Regions from separate parts of the Pseudarthrobacter sp. CC4 genome, predicted to be linked through region 2. Evidence: riboswitches for the same ligand, from Rfam matches in the RefSeq annotation. Region 2 holds a riboswitch; the other holds the start of a gene.
The links. Region 2 has a riboswitch for S-adenosylmethionine ahead of PV768_RS03460 (aminotransferase class V-fold PLP-dependent enzyme). Riboswitches for the same ligand answer to the same signal wherever they lie in the genome.
Positions count from the first base shown of each region.

Region 1: linked by a shared signal. The riboswitch ahead of PV768_RS12605 (DUF1737 domain-containing protein) and the one ahead of PV768_RS03460 (aminotransferase class V-fold PLP-dependent enzyme) in region 2 are both predicted to bind S-adenosylmethionine.

Region 1 is NZ_JARCCZ010000017.1:353-3,748, forward strand. Features, by position in the region: gene PV768_RS12595 (O-succinylhomoserine sulfhydrylase) at 1-930, opposite strand, end outside; gene PV768_RS12600 (rhodanese-like domain-containing protein) at 931-1,341, opposite strand; gene PV768_RS12605 (DUF1737 domain-containing protein) at 1,338-1,616, opposite strand; SAM riboswitch class IV at 1,629-1,743, opposite strand; gene PV768_RS12610 (GNAT family N-acetyltransferase) at 1,860-2,450, opposite strand; gene PV768_RS12615 (flavin monoamine oxidase family protein) at 2,603-3,396, shown strand, end outside.
Region 2 is NZ_JARCCZ010000003.1:147,414-150,809, forward strand. Features, by position in the region: gene PV768_RS03455 (class I SAM-dependent methyltransferase) at 1-129, opposite strand, end outside; gene PV768_RS03460 (aminotransferase class V-fold PLP-dependent enzyme) at 212-1,654, opposite strand; SAM riboswitch class IV at 1,690-1,803, opposite strand; gene hisN (histidinol-phosphatase) at 1,963-2,775, opposite strand; gene PV768_RS03470 (ribosome small subunit-dependent GTPase A) at 2,824-3,396, opposite strand, start outside.

The sequences.
Region 1 (3,396 bases), on a different contig from region 2:
GCCGGCGCTCATCTGCTTTACGGCCAGCTCGTACTGCGGGTGCGATTTCAGGAGCGGGTACTTCACCCAGCTGACGGCAGGCTGTTCCTCCAGCCATTCCGCGAGGCGCAGGGCTGACGCCGAGGAGTGGTTGACGCGCAGCGCCATGGTCTCGAGGCCCTTGGTCAGGACCCAGGCGTTGAACGCGGACAGTGCTGGTCCGGTGTGGCGCATCAGCTGCTTCACCGGCCCGTCAATGAACTCCTTGGTACCCAGGATGGCGCCACCAAGCACCCGGCCCTGGCCGTCGATGTGCTTGGTGCCCGAGTAGACAATCACGTCGGCGCCGAACTGCCCGCACCGCTGCAGCAGGGGGGTGGCAAAAACGTTGTCGACGACAACGGTCGCCCCGGCAGCGTGCGCCAGGTCGCTCACCGCAGCAATGTCCACGATCTCCTGCATGGGATTGGACGGCGATTCGAAGAAGACGGCGGTGGTGGGCTCGGAGAGCGCTTCACGCCACTGCTCCAGGTCAGGGCCGTCCACGAAGACGGTCTCCACGCCCCAGCGCGGCAGGATTTCGTTCAGGATCACAAAGCACGAGCCGAAGAGTGAGCGGGCGGCAACCACCCGGTCCCCGGCCGCCAGCAGCGCACCCAGGGCGGTGAACACCGCGGACATGCCGGACGCCGTCGCGAAGCACGCCTCGGTCCCCTCAAGCAGGCGGAGCCGTTCCTGGAACGTGGCCACGGAAGGGTTGCCGTAGCGCGAGTAGACAAAGCGTTCGTCCTCGCCCGTAAAGGCCCGCTCCGCAGCGGCGGCGGATTCGTACACGAAACCGGAGTTCAGGAAGACAGCTTCGCTGGTCTCCTGGAAGTTGGTGCGGTCCAGCCCGCCGCGGACGGCCTGGGTGTCGGGGCTCCAGCCGGTGGCGTCTTCGTTGAAGGTCACTTAGTTCTTTCCCAGGTTGGTCGGCAGGCCGCGGTTCTTCCAGCCGTTGACGGTACGTTCTCCATAACGGTCCGGTTCACCCTCAAAGCCTTCCAGGACGTTGTAGGAGGTGAAGCCGGCCTGCGTGGCGGCGATAGCGGCCGCGATGGAACGCTGGCCGGAACGGCACAGGAACACCAGTTCGGTCGACTTGTCCTCGGGCGCCTGTTGGCTAAGGTCGGTGATGAAGTCGGGGTTGGGGATTCCGCCCGGGAAGGTCCACTGGATGAACAGCGGATCGTTCTCGGTGGCCTTGGTGTCGGGAATGCCGATGTGGGCCCATTCGCCCTCCGTGCGCACATCCACCAGGATGGCGCCCTGCTCGAGCTTTTCCCAGGCCTCCTGCGGGGTCAGGTCTCCGGCGTAGCTCATGCGTGGCCCTCGCCGCCGAAGTCAAGGTCATCACCGGCGGACTCGAGGTCGTCAACGGCATCTGCCACGGCAGCGTCCGCGGAAGCGATGGCTGCCGGCAGGACTACCGCCTGCGCCACGATCACGCTGCTGCCGTTGAAGGTTGCCGCCGGGCTGCCGTGGAGGACATAGCCTTCCGCCAGCGCGGCGGAGATCCGCTCGCAAAAGGCGCGGTCATCCGGCCCGCTGATGAGGCGGTATGACAGTTTCTCTTCAGGGGCAGGTGCGTCAGACACGACGATCTCCTTCTCTCACGCTTGCAGCTCGAATGGGTCGATATGCCGAGTGTTCACCTGAGGCACCCCGCCGCGAAAGGAGGGTTGCCGACCGGCCAGTCAGGGCTTGGCGCCGGTACTCATTACTCCCCAAAAACGTAACACTTGCCGCCCGCGGCCGCACCGCCGTCGTCGTCATGTTGCGTAACTGAAGTACTGTCCTGCCGTGCCGCCGGCGGAGGGTGCAGGGCCTGGCTGGGCTACTTACGGGAGCGGCAGGATCAGTTGATGCAGCAGGTGGTCCTGCCACTGCCCCGCTATTTTCAGGTACTCCGGTGCCACGCCGATCTCCCGGAACCCTGCCCGCTGCAGGATCCGGCGGGATGCCGTGTTGTGGAGCAGGGTCGCCGCCTGGATACGGTGCAGGCCAAGGGCTGTCCGCGCGTACTTGGCTGCAAAGAGGACAGCGGCCGTGCCGACGCCTTGTCCGGTAAGCCCGCCATCCACCCAGTAGCCAAGGTTCGCACTGAGGAAGGGGCCGCGGACGATTCCCGTCAGGGTGACTGTCCCGACAAGGCGCCCGCCTCTGGTGCGCGCACCTTCTAGGCCTGCACCGCCGTCGGCCTCCTCCACCAGGACCCATGGGACCTCGGATCCCAACAGGTGCTGTCCGCGCTTGGCACGGATAATTTCCGCCTGCTGCTCCTGCGTGAAGAAGGCGTCATTCCTTTCTGGCTCCCACGGTGCCAGATGTCCGCGATTCAGCTGGTACGCCGTGGCCAGGCCATCGGCGTCAGCGTCCTCGAGCAGCCGGATGAGAACCCCTTCGCGCAGGTAACCGCTGCTTCCACTCACTGGCAAAAGGCCTTTCAGGTTGGTGCTGCGTGTGCCGGAAGAGCGTTTACTTTACGGAAATCTGAACGCTACAGGACAGACACTGTCACAGCATTTGACGAAACATTTCATCCCTAGGCTCACCCTGTAACACTCCGGTGAAAGGGAACAACATGACAGATGCTACTCGCAGGAACTTCCTCCGCTACGTGGGAATGGTGGGGGGAGCCGGGGTGATGTACCAGACCATGGCAGCCATGGGACTGGCCCCGGACGCCGCGGCTCCTGCGTTCGCCGCACCCCGTGCTGACGACCTGCTGGGCAAGGGCAAGAGCGTGGTGATCCTTGGCGGCGGAATCGCGGGCCTGACCACTGCCTACGAACTGGGTAAGGCCGGCTATAAAGTCACCATCCTTGAGGCGCGGATGCGCCCGGGCGGACGCAACTGGACAGTGCGGGGCGGGACAGAGGAGGCGGATCTCCGGGGAGTCACCCAGCGCGCCGCTTTTTCGAGGGATCAGTACATGAACGCCGGCCCGGGCCGCATTCCACAGCACCACATCACGCTGGACTACTGCAAGGAACTCGGAGTGGCGATCGAGCCCTTCACCAACCAGAACGCTGACGGATACCTCTTCCGGGAGGGCAGCGGCAAGCTCTCCAATACTCCCATCCGCCACCGGGCAGCAAAGGCCGATGTTTACGGGTACGTCTCCGAACTGCTCGCCAAGGCCACGGACCAGGGTGCCCTGGACAGCTACATGAGCGCAGCGGACAAGGAGAACCTGATCTCCTTCCTGAAGAGCTTCGGCGCCATTGGCAACAAGGTCCCTGGGGATGCCGCGGCGAGCTTCAAGTACGCCGGCACCGGCCGCAAGGGATACTCGGTGGCCCCGGGTGCCGGCCTGGAGGCCGGCGTGCCCCTGGCTCCGGATGCCCTGTCCGACGTTTTCGCCAGCGGCGTGGG
Region 2 (3,396 bases):
TACCAGCCACTGTGCTGTCTCAGCGGGATACCCGGGCCGCACCTGCTGATAGTGCCTACCGCCATCCTGGAAGCTCTGGCCCAGCTCCCGCCGCCGGCCGTGATCCAGCCTGGGGCCACCCCGTGCCACGCGTGGCCTCCTTCGTTGGGTCTCGTTGCTACCTTCCGAATTTACCGTACCCGCCCGGGCGTGGCTGAGCGCACGCCGCAGGTCAGTCGTCGATGCAGGGGGCGGCGCCGGCCGTTCCCGGGGTGTTGGGCGCCCAGTGGGGGTAGGTGCGGTTGTCGTTGGCGGGAACCCAGCGGCCCGCGTCCACCACGTAGTCCCAGCCGAGCCCCTTGGTCCGCAGGTCCCGGATGCCTGCCAGCAGACGCTCGGCATCGTCAAGCCGGGATCCCACGCCGAAGCTGGCACGGAGGGATCCGGACGGCAGCCCCAGCCGCTTCAGCAGCGGGTGGGCGCAGAAGCGGCCGTCACGCAGGCCCACGCCATGCTCTGCCGACAGGTATGCCGCCACCAGTCCGGCGTCGTAGCCTTCCACCGAGAAGTTGACCACGCCGATGGTGTCGGTGTCCGGGTTGGTGTCCTGAAAGATCTGGTGGACGGTCACGCCGTCGATCTCCTGCAGGCCTTCCACCAGGAAGGAGCGGATGGCTGATTCATGGGCATGCCAGCGGTCCTGGTCCAGCCCCGCGATGACCTGCGTTGCGCGGGCCAGGGTGGCCGCTCCCAGCACGTTCGGTGATCCGCCCTCATGGCGGGCCGGGCCCGTTGCCCAGCTGACGCCGTCGAGCCTTGCCTCCTTGACGGCGCCGCCGCCGGCAAGGTGCGGTGTTCCGGCGTCGAGCCAGTCCGGCCGGCCCACCAGCACACCGGCGCCAAAAGGCGCGTAAAGCTTGTGCCCCGAGAAGGCGATGTAGTCGACGTCGTCAGCGGTGATGTCGATGCGGCGGTGCGGCGCCAGCTGGGCCGCGTCCACCACGATCCGTGCGCCGTGCTCGTGGGCGAGTGCGGCGAGGGCACGGACGGGAAGGATCTCGCCCGTGACGTTCGACGCGCCGGTGACGGCGAGCAGGCTTACCCCGCCGTGCTGCAGTTCGGCACGCACGGCCTCAATGGTTCCTGCGATGGTGTCGTCCGCCACGATGCTGCGGTGGGGGACACCCTGCCATGGCAGCAGGTTGGCGTGGTGCTCAATGTCGAGGTACAGGACGTCGCCGTCAGCCCGGCCGTTCGTGACGGGCAGGCAGCCGGCCAGCAGGTTGAGGGAGTCGGTGGTGTTCCGGGTGAAGATCACGGAATCGTCCGGGCGGCCGCCCACGAACTCCCGGACGATGGCACGGGCATTCTCGTAGACCGAGGTGCTGATCTGGGAGGCGTAGCCGGCTCCGCGGTGCACGCTCGCGTAGAACGGCAGGATTTCATTGAGGTAGGCGGACACCACGGAAAGCGCCGGCGCGGACGCGCCATAGTCCAGGTTCGCGTACCGGACGTGCCCGCCATGGATCAGGGGAGCCTGGATTTCGGCGCCCGTGACTGCCGCCAGGGGACGGCCGGCTGCGGCGTGGCGCTGGTCGAAGAGGGCGTCCTGTCCGGGTTGTGCTGCGGCGTCAGGCTGGATTGCGGCGTTGGGGGAGACGGTGGCTGTTGTCACAGAGACCTCACTTTGAAACAGGACTCCGCTGGGGGAATCCGCGCTTGCCGCATCCGTTCCGGACCGGCCTGGTCGTCACCCGGGGCACCCCACCGCGAATGGAGGGTTGCCGGCCAGCAAACCGGGGTTTAGCGCTGGCACTCGTGACCTGGTTAAGAGCGTAGGACATAGCCCGCGCAGGCTAAAAGCCGGCTGGAATGTTAAGGCCTTTGTTACGCGCAGTTGAAAAGGTCCGCTTTTGCCGAAGATAACGACGGCGGGCGCCTCCTTTCGGAGGTGCCCGCCGTTGATTATTCGGAAGAGGAGGGTCAGAGGAGGTCGTCCAGGTCCGGGTTCAACCGGCGCAGCACCTCCGAGTGAAGGATGGAATTCGTGGCCAGTGCGTTGCCGCCGAACGGGCCGTCCTCACCTTCCAGCGATGTGAACCGGCCGCCCGCTTCAACCACGATGGGCACCAGGGCGGCCATGTCGTAGAGGTTGAGCTCGGGCTCGCAGGCGATATCCACCGAGCCTTCCGCCACCATGCAGTACGACCAGAAGTCCCCGAATGCCCTGGTACGCCACACGTCCTCCGTGAGGCCCAGGAATTCGTTGAGGTTACCGCGCTCCTTCCAGCCGCCAAGGCTCGAATATGACAGGGAAGCGTCGGACAGTTTGGACACGTTGGACACGCGGAGGCGGGTTGCGGCTGCCAGGGAACGTCCCATATAGGCGCCCATGCCCTTGGCCGCCCACCAGCGCTTGCCCAGTGCAGGGGCGCTCACCACGCCCACCACCGGCTCGCCTTCGTCCACGAGGGCGATCAGGGTGGCCCACACCGGAACGCCGCGGACGAAATTCTTGGTGCCGTCGATGGGATCGATGATCCACCGCCGCGCACCATGGCCGGTGCTGCCAAACTCCTCGCCGAGTACGGCATCGCGCGGACGGGAACGGGAGAGCTGGCCGCGGATGGCCTCCTCGGCCGCCTTGTCGGCATCGGTGACGGGCGTCAGGTCCGGCTTGGTCTCGATGTGGAGGTCCAGCGCCTTGAAGCGGCTCATTGTCTGGTCGTCCACTGAGTCGGCCAGGACGTGGGCCAGGCGCAGGTCATCGTTGTAGCTCGAAGCGGGTTGGATCATGGTTCCAAACTACCGTCTGCGCGCCGTTCTGCCGGGAACCGGGCCCCGTCAGTTAACGCTGCCCAGCTCCTTGGCCTCCTGGGCTTCCATTCGGGGGTCCGTCCCCAGGAGCCGCCGCAGGGAGGCCAGCCTTGCTGAACCGGTGGGTCCGGCATGGCCTCCCGCTACCCACGCGTCCAGCCCACAGTCCACGGCGGTGGCTGTGTGCTTGCAGCCGCGCTCGCAGTCATCCGTGCCGGGGGAGAGGTCCGGGAAGGAGCGCAGGATCCGGTCCGGGTCCACGTGGGCCAGGCCGAAGGAGCGGATGCCGGGGGTGTCGATGATCCAGCTGCCGGACGGCGCGTCAGCGAGGCGCAGGGCGAGGGCGGACGACGACGTGTGCCTGCCCCGGCCGGTCACCGCGTTCACCCCTCCGGTGGCCCGTTCGGCCCCGGTCAGCGCATTCACCATGGTTGACTTGCCCACGCCGGAATGCCCCAGCATCACGGTCACTTTCCCGCCGAGGTGGGTCCGGAGCTCCGCGACGGCGGCCCTGTCCAGGCGGGCGGAGAGCCCGTCGTCGGAGCGGGCATCCACGCCCGAGGCCTGCGCATCCGCCGTCCGGCTGATGATCACGGGGAA